Regions from separate parts of the Streptomyces sp. 351MFTsu5.1 genome, predicted to be linked through region 2. Evidence: riboswitches for the same ligand, from Rfam matches in the RefSeq annotation. Region 2 holds a riboswitch; each other region holds the start of a gene.

Region 1 (5,306 bases), on a different contig from region 2:
CCGGAGTACTGGCCCTTCGAGTCCCGGCTCGACGGGCGCGAGGAGTACCCGGTCGAGGGCGGCCCCCGCTTCACCCGCCCCGCGCTGTCCGTGCGCACCGCCGAGCGCCGCGGCACCGAATGGACCTTCGAGGCCCATGACACCGAGGGCGACGAGCTGCGGCTGCGGTTCCGCGACGGCGGCCTGGCCATCACCCTGCACTACCGGATGCGCCACGACGTCCTGGAGCGCTGGGTGACCCTGGTCAACCAGGGCCCGGACCCCGTCGAGCTGCTGCGCGCCGACTCCGCGACCTGGACCCTGCCCGACCGCGAGGACGGCTGGCGGCTCTCCCAGCTGCACGGCCGCTGGGCCGCCGAGTCCCTGCTCACCCAGACCCCGCTCACCTACGGCGAGAAGGTCATCGGCAGCCGCCGCGGCCACACCGGCCATCAGCACCTGCCCTGGGTCGCGCTCGACACCGACGCCACCGAGGAGCGCGGCGAGGTCTACGGGGCCGCCCTCGGCTGGTCGGGGTCCTGGCGCATCGCCGTCGCCCAACTCCCCGACGCGCGCGTGCAGATAACCGGCGGTGCCGGCTACGACGAGTCCGGCCTGCTCAGCCTGGGCGGGGGCGAGTCCTTCACGACGCCCGTCTTCGCCGGACTCTGGAGCGACGGCGGTTTCGGCGGCGCGAGCCGGGCCTGGCACGCCTACCAGCGGGCGTTCGTCATCCCGGACGCCGACCAGGACCGGCCGGTGCTGTTCAACTCCTGGGAGGCCACCAACTTCGACATCTCCGAGGAGCAGCAGGGCGCCCTGGCCCGCCGGGCCGCCGCGGCCGGGATCGAGCTGTTCGTGGTCGACGACGGCTGGTTCGGCACCCGCACCAGCGACCGGGCCGGGCTCGGCGACTGGAGCCCCAACCCCGACCGCTTCCCTGCCGGTCTCAAGCCCCTCGGCGACTCCGTGCACGCGCTCGGCATGCAGTTCGGCATCTGGGTCGAGCCGGAGATGGTCAACCCGGACAGCGAGCTGTACCGCGCCCACCCGGACTGGGTGCAGTACCAAGAGGGACGAAAGCGGACGGAGTTCCGCAATCAGCTCGTACTGAACCTCGCGCGCGAGGACGTCCAGGAGTACCTCTGGGAGCAGCTCGACACCCTGCTGTCGAGCGCCCCGATCGACTACGTCAAGTGGGACTTCAACCGCTGCTTCACCGACGCCGGCTGGCCCGGGGACCCCTACCCGCAGCGCCTGTGGGTGGACCATGTGCACGGCTTCTACGCCCTGCTGGACCGGCTGCGTGCCGCCCACCCCGGCGTCGCCTTCGAGTCCTGCTCGGGCGGCGGCGGCCGGATCGACCTCGGGGTGCTCAGCCGGACCGACCAGGTGTGGACCTCGGACAACACCGACCCGCTCGACCGTCTCGCCATCCAGCACGGCTTCAGCCAGATCCACCCCGCGCGCGTGATGGCCGCCTGGGTCACCGACAGCCCCAACACCCAGCTCAACGACCGTGTGAGCTCGCTGAGGTTCCGGTTCGTCAGCTCCATGGCCGGGGTGCTCGGGGTTGGGGGCGACCTCACGGAGTGGTCCGAGGAGGAGCTCGCCGAGGCCCGCCGCTGGGTGGACCTCTACAAGGAGATCCGGCCCGTGGTCCAGCGTGGCGACCAGTACCGGCTGCGTCCTCCGCGGGGCGGGCTGAGCGCGGTGCAGTACGTCCTCGGCGAGGAGACGGTCGTGCTCGCCTGGCTTCAGGCCCAGCACTACGGGGAACCCGTGCCGGCGGTGCGGCTGCGCGGGCTCGACCCGACGGCGTCGTACGAATGCCTCGAAACGGGCGAAGTTCACCGAGGGGCCGTATTGCTGCATCACGGACTTCGCACCGGTCTGCGGGGTGACCTCGATGCGGCAGTTTTCCGGCTGCGCCGCATCTAGGGCTTCTGTCCGAATTGCTGGGTTCTTTCCAACTCCTTCCGAAGTGCGGGATCTTGGGAATTCGTGACGTGAGGAGCGTCATATCCGTGACGGTGTGTCGCACGGCATGTTCACGTAATCCGCATAATTCCCAAGGGGGTTTGCGTGGGTGACGGGCTTCCGATTGACGCAGGGTGACCGGTAATCCCCATAAGGGATCAAGGGGAACGCATTCCCGCGGAACCCCTCACTTGTCCCTTTGCGTCTTGCTCGTTTACGTTCGCCACCGATCCGGTCGGACGCCCAATCCTGCCGCCGAACGGATTCCGCACACACTCACCCGTGACGGCAGGAGCGGGGGACCCACAGGCAGTACCGCCTGTTCCGGTCTCCGGAACAGGCTTGGGGTTTAGCCGCGTCCCGACGCGGCCGGGCATCTCCAGCTCGCACCCGACAGCTCACCTCGCAGGCGCCGGAGAGGAATTCGTCATGCCCGCGAAGGGTAAGCACCGCCGCCCGAAGTCCCAGCGCTTCACCCGCTCGATAGCCGTCGCCGGCACCGGAGGCGCCGCGCTCGCGCTGCCGCTGATGGGAGCCACCGGCGCCCACGCCGCCACCTCGCAGTCGGTGCCGGAAAAGGCAGTTCAGTCGCTTCCGGTCACGCAGAAGACCGCCGAGAAGTCGGCCGAGAGGACCGCCGCCAGGAAAGACACCGCGAAGGCCTCGACCGTGCGCACCTATTCGGTGCGCGTCGGCGACTGCCTCTCGGAGATCGCGGACGAGCAGAATGTCGCCGGTGGCTGGAAGAAGCTCTATGCCGACAACCGCGAGGCCGTCGGCGACGACCCCTCGCTGATCCACCCCGGCCTGAAGCTGTCGATCGGCAAGAAGGCGGCCCCGGGCGCGACGAAGACCGGATCCCCGGCCAAGTCGTCCGCCCCGAAGGCATCTTCCCCGAAGCCGGAGAAGGCGGAGGCGAAGCCGGCGGCCGCGACCCAGAGCTCCGGCAGCTCCAGCGGCTACACCCTGCCGGTCACCGGCGCCACCATCGGCACCGGGTACCACGTGGCGGGTGCCATGTGGTCCAGCGGCTACCACACCGGCGTCGACTTCGTCGTGCCCACCGGCACCCCGCTCAAGGCCGTCGCCGCGGGCACGGTCGTCTCCGCGGGCTGGGGCGGTGCCTACGGCAACCAGGTCGTCATCAAGCTGAACGACGGCTACTACGCCCAGTACGCCCACCTCTCGCAGCTCTCGGTGTCGGCCGGTCAGACCGTGTCCGAGGGGCAGCAGATCGGTCTCTCCGGCGCCACCGGCAACGTGACGGGACCGCACCTGCACTTCGAGATCCGCACCACGCCGGACTACGGCTCGGACGTGGACCCGGTCGCCTACCTCCGCTCGAAGGGCGTCGCCGTCGGCTGACCCCGCCCCTGTGCCACCGAAGGCCGGACCCCGATCCCCGGGTCCGGCCTTCGGTGTTCGGTAACGACTTCCGGGTGTGGCGGTCGCATCGCCAACAGTGGTGATCAGGGACCTATTCCTGGTTTGGCCAACACTTTAGGAGTGGCTTATCTCACCGCACGTCAAGGTCTTCCTACGGTCGCGTAGGTCACATTCGAAGGTGAATCATGAACCGCTGTGGCAGACGATTCGAAGAATGACAGCAGATCAGTGATCGGGTCGTACGTGGCGGTGGGGGACAGCTTCACCGAGGGCGTCGGCGACCCCGGCCCCGACGGGGCGTTCGTCGGCTGGGCCGACCGGTTCGCGGTGCTCCTCGCCGACCGGCGGCCCGAGGGCGAATTCAGGTACAGCAATCTCGCCGTGCGCGGAAAGCTGCTCGACCAGATCGTCGAGGACCAGCTTCCGCAGGCCGTCGAACTGGCACCGGACCTGGTGTCGTTCTGCGCCGGCGGCAACGACATCATCCGGCCCGGCACCGACCCCGACGAGGTCGCCGAGCGCTTCGAGCGGGCCGTCGCCCGGCTCACCGAGGCGTGCGGCACCGTCATGGTGACCACAGGCTTCGACACCCGTGGCGTGCCCGTGCTCAAGCACCTGCGCGGCAAGATCGCCACGTACAACGGCCATGTGCGGGCCGTCGCCGACCGGTACGGGTGCCCGGTGCTCGATCTGTGGTCCCTGAAGACGATCCAGGACCGGCGGGCCTGGGACCACGACCGGCTGCACCTGTCCGCGGAGGGGCACACGCGTGTGGCGCTCCGTGCGGGGCAGGTCCTCGGCCTGGAGGTCCCGGCCGACCCCGACCAGCCATGGCCACCGCTGCCGCCCCGCGGCCCACTGGACGTGCGGCGCGACGACGTCCACTGGGCACGGGAGTTCCTGGTGCCGTGGATCGGCCGCCGACTGCGCGGGGAGTCCTCCGGCGACCATGTGACGGCCAAGGGCGTGCTCTCCCCGGACGACATCAAGACACGGATCGCTTCGGTGGCCTGAGTGCAAGAGCACGGGGCGGGTTAGCTGGGACAACCGGGCTACGGCGTAGGGGCCGGGCGACGGGAGTTCCAGCGCTCCGTTGGCCGTCCGGCGCCGGGAGTTGTCCGGCGGCCGGGCCGGCCGGCGGCGGCGACGGGTGGTCCGCAGTGTGCGGGCTCGTGGCTACGGCTACGGCGTCAACGTCGTCCTGTCCAGGCCCAGTTCGCGGGCCAAGGCCTCGTCGACCCACTCCTGGGCGCGGGTCCGGGGGACCGCTCCGGCGTAGGACGTCAGCTGTACGGCGAGGCCGTCCAGGAGGGCCGTGAGGCGCAGGGCCGTGGCCTGTGGGTCCGGGCAGTGGAACTCGCCCGCCGTGACACCCTCGGCGATCACCTCCGCAAGGGCTGCCTTCCAGCGCCGGTCGAGATCACGGGTGACCTCCTGGAGGGCCGGTTCGCGCAGCGCCACCGCCCAGCCCTCGATCCACAGCCGCCACCCCTTGGCCTGGCCCGTCGGGGCGTACCAGCGCACGGCCGAGCGGAGCCGGCGCAGGGCGCTCGTGCGGCGGCCGAGGAGCTTGCGCAGATGCGCGAGATCGTCCTCGGCGGCGAAGGTGAACGCGGCGGCGACCAGCTTCTCCTTCGTCGAGAAGTGATAGAGCACCAGGGCGTTGCTCACCCCGAGCGCCGACGCCACGTCGGCGATCCTGACGGCCGCCACGCCCCGCGCCTCGATCTGCTCGATGGCCGCCCGCAGCAGCTCCTCGCGCCGCTCGGCCACTGTCAACCGCACTCTCGCCACGAGCTCACCCTAATCCGTCGGCCCGGAGCACACCGCCCGGCCGGGGCGAGGTCAGCGGTACCAGCCGAACCGCTCCGCGATCACCGGCAGCCGGTCCGCGACCAGCGCGTGAGCTGCGGCGCGCGGCGAGGTGCCGTCGGCCTCCGCGCGTGCCAGCATCTGCTCGA
Region 2 (5,306 bases):
ACGCCCTTCTCACCCACCCTGAGCAGCGCGAGAGGCTCCAGCAGTCGCTCGCCGCCGGCCGCACCGACCTCCTCGAGACCGGCGTGGAAGAGCTGCTGCGCTACGACGGCCCGGTCGAGCTCGCCACCTGGCGGTTCGCCACCGAGCCGCTCACCATCGGCGGTCAGGACATCGCGGCCGGCGATCCCGTGCTCGTCGTGCTCGCCGCGGCGGACCGGGATCCGGAGCGGTTCGCCGACCCCGACGTGCTCGATCTGTCCCGCCGTGACAATCAGCACCTCGGTTACGGCCACGGGATCCACTACTGCCTCGGTGCCCCGCTCGCCCGGCTGGAGGGCCAGACCGCGCTCGCCACGCTCCTCACCCGGCTCCCCGATCTGCAACTCGCGGTGGATTCAGCCGATTTGCGCTGGCGGGGTGGGCTCATCATGCGTGGACTGCGTACTTTGCCCGTGGAGTTCACTCCCGTCCGGTAATCGACCGAGGGGTCCCCTGAACCCCGCCGCACGGCCGCCTAAACATGACGCGCCCTCAAGTCTGTGATCTTCACGTGATCTACGCGGCATTAACTTGTGACAAGTGATCGAACCCCTATACGTTCACGGACCAACGCGGTGGTCCGTACCACTCGCCGCGTGGGTCTCTGAAGTCTCGGGAAAGGTCCCTTCATGCTCTCCGGGAACGGTCGTCACCGTCGCCCCCGTCAGGCTCCGGCGCTGCTCGTGGCGGCCGGTGTGACGGGATCCGCCATCGCGATCCCCCTGCTCGCGGCGTCCGGAGCGAGCGCCGCGACCGGCACCACCTGGGACCGGGTCGCGGAGTGCGAGAGCGGTGGCTCCTGGAGCGCCAACGACGGCAACGGCTACTACGGTGGCCTCCAGATGTCCCAGGAGAACTGGGAGAAGTACGGCGGCCTCGAGTACGCCAAGACCGCGGACCTGGCCAGCCGCAACCAGCAGATAGCCGTGGCGGAGAAGCTCCTCGACGACCAGGGCATCGCCGCCTGGCCGACCTGCGGTCTGCTCAACGGGCTCAGCAAGGACTCGAGCTCGGCCGGCGTCGACACCGGCCTGGCGAGCGGAACGCCCTCGGCTTCCGCGTCCGGATCGTCGGAATCATCCGTATCGTCTGATTCGTCCAACTCGTCGGGCACCGAGGACTCTCCCGGTCTGCTCGACTCCCTGGACGGCTCGTCCGCGACCCCCTCCCCGTCGGCCACCCCGTCCAAGAGTGGCGAAAGCACCTCCAAGGCGGGCGAAAGCGACACCAAGGGTTCCGAAGCCTCCGGCAAAGAAGACGCACAGTCTTCCGACGGCTCGCCCGTGGTGAGCCCAGAAGAGGACGAAGCGGACAAGTCCTGGCAGGAGGGCGGCTCTTCGGCCCTGGTGGACGTCGGCTCCCTCGGCGGCACCGGCAAGCACCGCGGCGACAGCGGGGACGAGGTCGCGACGAAGAGTGCGGGCACCTCCTCGGGCCGTCACGCCGCTCGCACGTACACCGTCAAGGAGGGCGACTCCCTCGCCTCCATCGCCGACTCCCTTGGCCTCGACGGCGGATGGCGCGCCCTCTACGCCGAGAACAGGGACCGCATCGGGGCCGACCCCAGCGACATCTCCGCCGGTCAGACGCTCGACACAGGGGTGGAATAGGGCCGAAAAGGCCTGAAAAACAGCGGGAGTTCACGTCACACTTCGCACCGAATGTCCACTTTGGTGAAAGTGTGGGATGAGTCTCAGAAGCCCTGATCGTCTTTGAAATTCCGCCGAGCGCATGTCTACCGTCGTCACCGCTCGGCAACCCGAGCCCCGTCTGTCGCAACGCCGAATCCTGCCAGCGGCCGTACGGGAACAGTCGTCGCGTCAAGCGCCGTAGGCAGGAGCGGGGGACCCAAGGTAAGCGCCGGGCCCAGCAGTTCACGCTGGACCGGCTTGGGGTGAAGTCACGCACTGTGCGTGACCGGGCAACTCAACCGGCCCGAACCCGACAGCTCACCTCGCAGGCGTCGGTGAGGGGATCCACCATGCTGTTTTCCGGCAAGGGCAAGCACCGTCGTCCGTCCAAGGCCACCCGCGCCGCCGCGCTCGCCGGCGTCACCGGTGTCGCCATCGCCGCCCCGCTGATGGCGGCCGGCAACGCCTCCGCCGCCACCGCCTCCGAGTGGGACGCCGTCGCCCAGTGCGAGTCCGGCGGCAATTGGTCCATCAACACCGGCAACGGCTACTACGGCGGCCTGCAGTTCTCCGCCTCCACCTGGGCCGCGTACGGCGGCACCGCCTACGCCCCGCAGGCCAACCAGGCCAGCAAGTCGCAGCAGATAGCCGTCGCCGAGAAGGTCCTCGCCTCCCAGGGCAAGGGCGCCTGGCCGGTCTGCGGCACGGGCCTGTCCAGCGCCGCCTACAACGGCGGCAGCTCGTCCTCCTCCAGCTCCTCGAACTCGGGCTCCAGCGCCGGCACCCGTTCGACCAACGAGCAGAGCGCCTCCCGCTCCTCCGAGCGTCCGGCGGCCAAGAAGACCGTCACCACCCCGACCGGCAAGAAGGTCAAGAAGGGCGACGGCGAGTACAAGGTCGTCAAGGGTGACACCCTCAGCTCGATCGCCGCGAAGCACAAGGTCAAGGGCGGCTACCAGACGCTCTTCAAGCTGAACAAGGACATCATCGAGGACGCGAACCTGATCTACCCGGGTCAGCAGCTGCACCTCAAGTGATTCCTACCTGAACCACAGCGCCCTCATACCCGTGGTCCTCATACTGAAGGCCTCGTGAGGGTCACCCCCCGTCCCCACGGGCTCCCCGCTCCGGTGCGTGTTCCCCCGTACGCACCGGGGCGGGGTTTTTTGTGCGCGCTTGCACGGCCGTCTTTGTTCAGTTCAGAAACAATTTACTCTCGGTTTCGTCCACAGGTCGGTCCACACGGTGGCCGAAGCCCCGGAGCCGGTTAGGCTCTAGTCGCCAGGCTCACCATTGCAGAAGGAGATGCTCGTGCCGTCCATCGACGTCGTCGTAGCCAGGGAAATCCTCGACTCGCGAGGCAACCCCACCGTCGAGGTCGAGGTCGGCCTCGACGACGGCAGCACCGGTCGTGCCGCCGTCCCGTCCGGCGCCTCCACCGGTGCCTTCGAGGCCATCGAACTGCGTGACGGTGACCCCAACCGCTACCAGGGCAAGGGTGTCGAGAAGGCCGTCCTCGCCGTCATCGAGCAGATCGGCCCGGAGCTCGTCGGCTACGACGCCACCGAGCAGCGGCTGATCGACCAGGCGATGTTCGACCTGGACGCCACCGACAACAAGGGCTCGCTCGGCGCCAACGCCATCCTCGGCGTCTCCCTCGCCGTCGCGCACGCCGCGTCCGAGGCCAGCGACCTGCCGCTGTTCCGCTACCTGGGCGGCCCGAACGCGCACCTGCTGCCCGTTCCGATGATGAACATCCTGAACGGCGGCTCGCACGCCGACTCCAACGTGGACATCCAGGAGTTCATGATCGCCCCCATCGGCGCGGAGTCCTTCTCCGAGGCGCTGCGCTGGGGCACCGAGGTCTACCACACCCTCAAGAAGGTCCTGAAGAGCAAGGGCCTGTCGACCGGCCTCGGCGACGAGGGCGGCTTCGCCCCGAACCTGGAGTCCAACCGCGCCGCCCTGGACCTCATCCTCGAAGCGATCAAGGAAGCCGGTTACATCCCCGGCGAGCAGGTCGCCCTGGCGCTCGACGTCGCCGCCTCCGAGTTCTACAAGGACGGCAAGTACCAGTTCGAGGGCAAGGACCGCTCCGCCGCCGAGATGACGGAGTACTACGAGGAGCTCGTGGCGGCCTACCCGCTCGTCTCCATCGAGGACCCGCTGTTCGAGGACGACTGGGCCGGCTGGAAGGTCCTCACCGACAAGCTGGGCGACAAGGTCCAGATCGTCGGCGACGACCTCTTCGTCACCAACCCGGAGCGCCTGGCCCGCGGCATCGAGGACGGCGCCGCCAACGCGCTGCTCGTCAAGGTGAACCAGATCGGCTCGCTCACCGAGACCCTGGACGCCGTGGAGCTCGCCCAGCGCAGCGGCTTCAAGTGCATGATGTCCCACCGCTCCGGCGAGACCGAGGACGTCACCATCGCCGACCTGGCCGTCGCCACCAACTGCGGCCAGATCAAGACCGGCGCCCCGGCCCGCTCCGAGCGCGTCGCCAAGTACAACCAGCTCCTGCGCATCGAGGAGATCCTCGACGACGCCGCGGTCTACGCCGGCCGCAGCGCGTTCCCGCGCTTCAAGGGCTGAGCAGCAACAAGGGCTGAGCCGTAAAGGGCCAATCCTTAGCCAGTCGTACGTACGTCCCCGTACCGGTCCCGTACCGTGTGCGGGGACGTACGCACGTAGAAGGGGAGGCGGAGAGCCGATGGCCGTGAAGGACCGGGACCGTTTCTCCACCGCGACACGGATCAAGCTGCTCGGCGAGCAGACCGCGGCCAGGGTCTACCGCTCCCAGACCAAACGGCAGGCCCGGCGCTCGCGGCTGACCGGCCGGGCCGCGCTGCTCGCCCTCGTGCTGTGCACCCTCGTGGTGGCGCTGGCGTACCCGATAAGGCAGTACGTCTCCCAGCGCGCCGAGATCTCCGATCTCCAGCGGGAGAAGGCACAGGCCGCCGAGCGGGTCGAGAAGCTGCGCGATCTCAAGGCGCGCTGGCAGGACGACACGTACGCGGAGCAGCAGATCCGGCAGCGGCTGCACTACGTGCTGCCGGGGGAGACGGGCTTCGTGGTCGTCGACCCGGACGCGGCGAAGCAGTCCCGCACCGATCTCGGGGCGGCCGACCGCCCCTGGTACTCCAACGTCTGGGACGGCGTCGACAAGTCCGACGCCGCCGACCAGTAGACCGAACGATAGAAAGACAGGCATGGAAACGCCTCCGCCCTCCACCCCGCGCACCGAGCCGACCGACGCGGACGTCGAGGCCTTCAAGCAGCAGCTCGGCCGGCCGCCGCGCGGGCTGCGCGCGATCGCGCACCGCTGCCCCTGCGGTCAGCCGGACGTGGTGGAGACGGCGCCCCGCCTCCCCGACGGCACGCCCTTCCCGACGACGTACTACCTGACGTGCCCGCGCGCCGCCTCGGCGATCGGCACGCTGGAGGCGAACGGCGTCATGAAGGAGATGACGGAGCGGCTCCAGACCGACCCGGAGCTGGCGAAGGCGTACCGGGCCGCGCACGAGGACTACATCGCCCGCCGTGACGCCATCGAGGTCCTGGAGGGCTTCCCGAGCGCGGGCGGCATGCCGGACCGGGTGAAGTGCCTGCACGTCCTGGTGGGCCACTCGCTGGCCG
Region 3 (5,306 bases), on a different contig from region 2:
CCGAGGCCGCGGTCCGGCGGCTCACCCCGGGAGGGACATCGGGTCCCCTCCGGAGACGCTTCACGTGTGGGAAACTGGTCTAGACAACCCTGAACACCGAAGGGCAGCATCACATGGCTGAGCGCCGCGTCAACGTCGGCTGGGCCGAGGGCCTCCACGCCCGACCCGCTTCCATCTTCGTCCGGGCCGCCACGGCCGCAGGCATCCCGGTGACGATCGCCAAGGCCGACGGCAACCCCGTCAACGCGGCCTCCATGCTGGCCGTCCTCGGCCTCGGCGCCCAGGGCGGCGAGGAGGTCGTCCTCGCCTCCGACGCCGAGGGCGCGGACGCGGCCCTCGACCGGCTCGCCAAGCTGGTCGCCGAGGGACTCGAGGAGCTTCCCGAGACCGTCTGAGTTCTCCGGGGCACAGCGCGGTAAAACAAGTCGAAGGGCTCGTCCGGATTATCGGGCGGGCCCTTCGCATTTCCCTTTCACGGGCAGCAGAAATACTGCCCCACGAATTTCCCCCTCTTTGTATACGGCGCCTGTGTTAATGCCGCAGGCCCGTCACGTTTACAGGATGTTGCGAGGTCCTCACACGGTCCGCGCGGTCCGCCCCCGAAGTGAGCCGCAGCCGGTGCGCCGCACCCGAGCGCTCGGTGTGCAGTGCCGTGATCGCCCGCGCGCGCTCGCCGTCCCCGCGCGCCACCGCGTCCACGATCGCGCCGTGCTCCGCCCACGACTCCACCGGGTCGGCCGGTGCGTCCACGACGTACATCCAGGCGATCTTGTGCCGCAGCTGGGTCAGCACCGAGGTCATCGCCGGGCTGCCGGAGGCCTGGGCGAGCGTCTCGTGGAACCAGCCCCCCAGGGAGCGCAGATCCTCGCTGTTGCCCCGCCTGGCACGCTCCTGACCCAGCCGGACCAGGCCGCGCAGCACCTTCAGATGGGCCTCGGTGCGCCGCTGGGCGGCCCGGGCGGCGCCGAGCGGTTCGAGGAGCAGGCGCATCTCCAGGAGGTCCGCGCCCTCCTGCTCGGTCGGTTCGGCGACGCACGCGCCCGCGTGCCGCCGCGTCACCACGAAGCCCTCGGCCTCCAGGGTGCGCAGGGCCTCCCGGACCGGGACACGGGAGACGCCGTAGCGGCGGGCGAGCAGTTCCTCGGTGAGCCGGCTGCCGCGCTCGTGGACACCGGCGACGATGTCGTCCCGGATCGCCGTGCATACCGAGTGCGCCGGAATACGCATGTCCGACCTCCGTCTTAATCCCCGCGAAACGTCGCCGATTGACGTGTGTTCAGTGACTCTATTGCAATCAGCGGGAATTTCCGACGGCGGACCGGAATCCGGGGATATTTTTTGGACAAGGGGGCTCCGGAAACGACGAAACCCCGGCTCGGGGAGCCGGGGTTTCGCGGAGATCGCGCGGAGGTCTCGCGCGGAAGCGGTGTCAGACGTTGACGCCGTGCGAGCGCAGGTAGGCGACGGGGTCGATGTCCGAGCCGTAGTCGGGGCTGGTGCGCGCCTCGAAGTGCAGGTGCGGCCCGGTGACGTTGCCGGTCGCGCCGGACAGGCCGATCTGCTGCCCCGGGGTGACCGACTGGCCGACCGAGACGCCGATGGACGACAGGTGGCCGTACTGGGTGTACGTGCCGTCGGCCATCCTGATCACGATGTTGTTGCCGTACGACCCGCCCCAGCCGGCCTCCACGACGGTGCCGCGGCCGACCGCGTGCACGGAGGTGCCGCTGGCAGCGTGGAAGTCGACTCCGGTGTGGCTGCCGGACGACCAGATCGAGCCGCCGCTCTTGTAGCCGGTGGAGATGTAGGAGCCGGAGATCGGGGCGACGAAGGCGTTGAGACGCTTGCGCTCGGCCTCGCGGGCGGCGCGCTCCTTGGCCTCGCGTATCTCCTTGGCCCTGGCCTCGGCCTTGCGCCTGGCCTCGGCGGCCGCCTTCTTCTGCGCGGCGGCCTGCTCCTGGGCCACGGCCTGCGCGTCGATCTGCGCGGCGAGCGACTGGCCGGTGCTGACGACGGGCATGAGACCGCTCTGCTCCACGGCGGTGGCGGAGTTGTCGGCGGCGAGCGCCGGGGCGGCGACAGCGCCGATGACGCCGGTGGTGGCGAGGGCGGCGACGCCCGCGGCGCGGGCGGTGGTGCGCTTCATACGGCTGGGACGGCGGTGCTTCCCGGTGGCGCAGGTGAACGCCATGTGATGGCTGATCCTTTCCTTCCTTCTCGCCTACCGGGTTAGCTGACGGGTTCGGAGCAGGAAGGTCTCCTACGGGCCTCCGCGCGCTGCACGGACGTCCGATTCACCCCAGGGACTTGGTGTGGGTCCCCGGCTCCCCTGGCTCGCGCCGTACGGGGACTCGGCGATGGCTGTCCGGTGCCGCGGGCGCGGCGCAGTGCCTGACGAACAGCCCGGATGACGCTAAGCGGGGCGGGTTTCAAGACCCAAACGGATCACGGTGTTTGTAGCGCATCCCACAGGGCAGACAGGCAACCTCCCACCCAATTCGGACATCTAAGTGACCTGGGTGTCGAAGGGGCCCTGGTGACGCATCCGTCACCAGGGCCCCTCGACGGCACTTGCCCTACTCGGCCGTCACGACCTTGACCTCGCCGATGCCGAGGGCCTCCACGGGCGCCTTGATGGCGGCCGCGTCGCCGACCAGGACCGTCACCAACCGGTCCACCGGGAAGGCGTTCACGACGGCCGCGGTGGCCTCCACGGTGCCGGTGGCGGCGAGCTGCTGGTACAGCGTCGCCTGGTAGTCGTCGGGCAGGTGCTGCTCGACCTGGTCGGCCAGCGTGCTCGCGACGGCCGCCGCCGTCTCGTACTTGAGCGGCGCCACCCCCACGAGGTTCTGCACGGCGACATCGCGCTCGGCGTCGGTGAGACCGCCCTCGGCGAGCGTGCGCAGCACCTTCCACAGGTCGTCCAGGGCGGGACCGGTGTTCGGGGTGTCCACGGAGCCGCTGATGGCGAGCATCGCGGCCCCCGAGCCGTCCGGGGCTGACCTGAGGACCTGCCCGAACGCGCGCACGCCGTAGGTGTAGCCCTTCTCCTCGCGCAGGACCCGGTCCAGGCGGGAGGTGAGGGTGCCACCGAGGCAGTACGTGCCGAGCACCTGCGCCGGCCACACGCGTGCGTGCCGGTCGGCGCCGGTACGGCCGATCAGGAGCTGCGTCTGGACGGCTCCGGGGCGGTCCACGATGACGACCCTGCCGGTGTCGTCGGCGGTCACCGGCGGCACCGGGCGCGGCTGGGCCGCCGAGCCGGTCCAGGAGCCGAGGGTGTCGGCGAGCAGCGCGTCCAGGTCGATGCCGGTGAGGTCGCCGACGACCACGGCGGTCGCGGTGGCGGGGCGTACGTGCTTCTCGTAGAAGGCGCGTACGGCGGCGGAGTCGATGTTCTCGACGGTCTCCGCGGTGCCCTGGCGCGGACGGGACATGCGCGAGTCCGCCGGGAACAGCTCCCGGGAGAGCTCCTTGGCGGCGCGGCGGGACGGGTTGGCCAGCTCGTGCGGGATCTCGTCCAGGCGGTTGGTGACGAGCCGTTCGACCTCGCTGTCCGCGAACGCGGGCGCCCTGAGGGCGTCGGCCAGCAGACCGAGCGCCTTGGCGAGGCGGGAGGCGGGCACCTCGAGGCTGAGGCGGACGCCGGGGTGGTCGGCGTGCGCGTCGAGGGTGGCGCCGCAGCGCTCCAGCTCGGCGGCGAAGTCCTCGGCGGAGTGCTTGTCGGTGCCCTCGGAGAACGCGCGCGCCATGATCGTGGCGACGCCGTCCAGGCCGGCCGGTTCGGCGTCCAGGGGCGCGTCCAGGAGCACCTCGACGGCGACGACCTGCTGGCCGGGGCGGTGGCAGCGCAGCAGGGTGAGGCCGTTGTCGAGCGTTCCGCGCTCGGGGGCGGGGAAGGCCCAGACCTTGGGCTCGCCCGCCTGCGGCTGCGGGTGGAATTCCATCGCGGCGAGCTCGGTCACTTGGCCGCCTCCTCGTTCTCGTCGGTGGCTTCTACGGTCGCCGCGGCCTGCGGGTCCTCGGAGGCGTCCTCGGCGCTGTCGGCGATCTCGGCGGGTGCGGTGGGCTCGTAGACCAGCACCGCGCGGTTGTCGGGACGCAGCTTGGCCTTGGCGACGGCCTGGACCTCCTCGGCGGTCACGTCCAGGACGCGCTGCACGGCGGTGAGGGCGAGCTGCGGGTCGCCGAACAGGACGGCATAGCGGCACAGTTCGTCGGCGCGGCCCGCGACGGTGCCGAGCCGGTCCAGCCACTCGCGCTCCAACTGGGCCTGGGCTCGCTCCATCTCCTCGGCGGTGGGCCCCTCCGCGGCGAACCGGGCGAGCTCCTCGTCGATGGCGGCCTCGATGACCGGCACCTCGACGTCCCCGGAGGTCTTCACGTCCAGCCAGCCGAGGGAGGGCGCTCCGGCGAGGCGCAGCAGGCCGAAGCCGGCCGCGACGGCCGTACGGTCGCGTCGTACGAGCCGGTTGTAGAGGCGGGACGACTCGCCGCCGCCGAGGACGGTCAGGGCGAGGTCGGCCGCGTCCGCCTCGCGGGTGCCGTCGTGGGGCAGCCGGTAGGCGGCCATCAACGCGCGCGCGGGGACCTCCTCCTCGACGACCTCGCGCAACTGCTCGCCGATGGTCTCGGGAAGCGAGCCGTCGCGGGGTGCGGGCTTGCCGTCGTGCGAGGGGATGGAACCGAAGTACTTCTCGATCCAGGCGAGCGTCTGCTCCGGGTCGATGTCGCCGACGACCGACAGGACGGCGTTGTTGGGCGCGTAGTAGGTGCGGAAGAACGCGCGGGCGTCCTCCAGGGTGGCCGCGTCCAGGTCGGCCATCGAACCGATCGGGGTGTGGTGGTAGGGGTGGCCCTCGGGGTAGGCGAGCGCGGTGAGCTTCTCGAACGCGGTGCCGTAGGGGACGTTGTCGTAGCGCTGCCTGCGCTCGTTCTTGACGACGTCGCGCTGGTTCTCCATCGACTCGTCGTCGAGGGCGGCCAGCAGGGAGCCCATGCGGTCGGCCTCCAGCCAGAGGGCGAGCTCCAGCTGGTGGGTGGGCATGGTCTCGAAGTAGTTGGTGCGCTCGAAGCTGGTGGTGCCGTTGAGCGAGCCGCCCGCGCCCTGGACGAGCTCGAAGTGCCCGTTGCCGTGCACCTGCTTGGAGCCCTGGAACATCAGGTGCTCGAAGAGGTGAGCCAGGCCGGTACGGCCCTTGACCTCGTGGCGCGAACCGACGTCGTACCAGAGGCACACCGCCGCGACCGGGGTCAGGTGGTCCTCGGAGAGCACCACGCGAAGGCCGTTGGCCAGGCGGTGCTCG

What was found. A riboswitch is a leader RNA that binds a small molecule or an ion and turns the genes downstream of it on or off. The one in region 2 is predicted to bind cyclic di-AMP.
Region 1: another riboswitch for cyclic di-AMP. It lies ahead of H295_RS0110970 (M23 family metallopeptidase); the one in region 2 lies ahead of H295_RS0123770 (transglycosylase family protein).
Region 3: another riboswitch for cyclic di-AMP. It lies ahead of H295_RS0130765 (M23 family metallopeptidase); the one in region 2 lies ahead of H295_RS0123770 (transglycosylase family protein).

Annotation. Positions count from the first base shown of each region.
Region 1 is NZ_KB911778.1:291,550-296,855, reverse strand. It holds gene H295_RS0110975 (alpha-galactosidase) at 1-1,920, shown strand, start outside; cyclic di-AMP (ydaO/yuaA leader) riboswitch at 2,223-2,384, shown strand; gene H295_RS0110970 (M23 family metallopeptidase) at 2,389-3,324, shown strand; gene H295_RS0110965 (SGNH/GDSL hydrolase family protein) at 3,574-4,359, shown strand; gene H295_RS0110960 (TetR/AcrR family transcriptional regulator) at 4,528-5,139, opposite strand; gene H295_RS0110955 (glutamate dehydrogenase) at 5,191-5,306, opposite strand, start outside.
Region 2 is NZ_KB911784.1:201,811-207,116, forward strand. It holds gene H295_RS0123760 (cytochrome P450 family protein) at 1-476, shown strand, start outside; gene H295_RS0123765 (transglycosylase family protein) at 669-1,649, shown strand; cyclic di-AMP (ydaO/yuaA leader) riboswitch at 1,855-2,017, shown strand; gene H295_RS0123770 (transglycosylase family protein) at 2,021-2,707, shown strand; gene eno (phosphopyruvate hydratase) at 2,976-4,262, shown strand; gene H295_RS0123780 (FtsB family cell division protein) at 4,381-4,857, shown strand; gene H295_RS0123785 (DUF501 domain-containing protein) at 4,880-5,306, shown strand, end outside.
Region 3 is NZ_KB911790.1:125,341-130,646, reverse strand. It holds gene H295_RS0130775 (HPr family phosphocarrier protein) at 114-395, shown strand; gene H295_RS0130770 (GntR family transcriptional regulator) at 532-1,227, opposite strand; gene H295_RS0130765 (M23 family metallopeptidase) at 1,430-2,191, opposite strand; cyclic di-AMP (ydaO/yuaA leader) riboswitch at 2,205-2,367, opposite strand; gene H295_RS0130760 (M16 family metallopeptidase) at 2,577-3,965, opposite strand; gene H295_RS0130755 (M16 family metallopeptidase) at 3,962-5,306, opposite strand, start outside.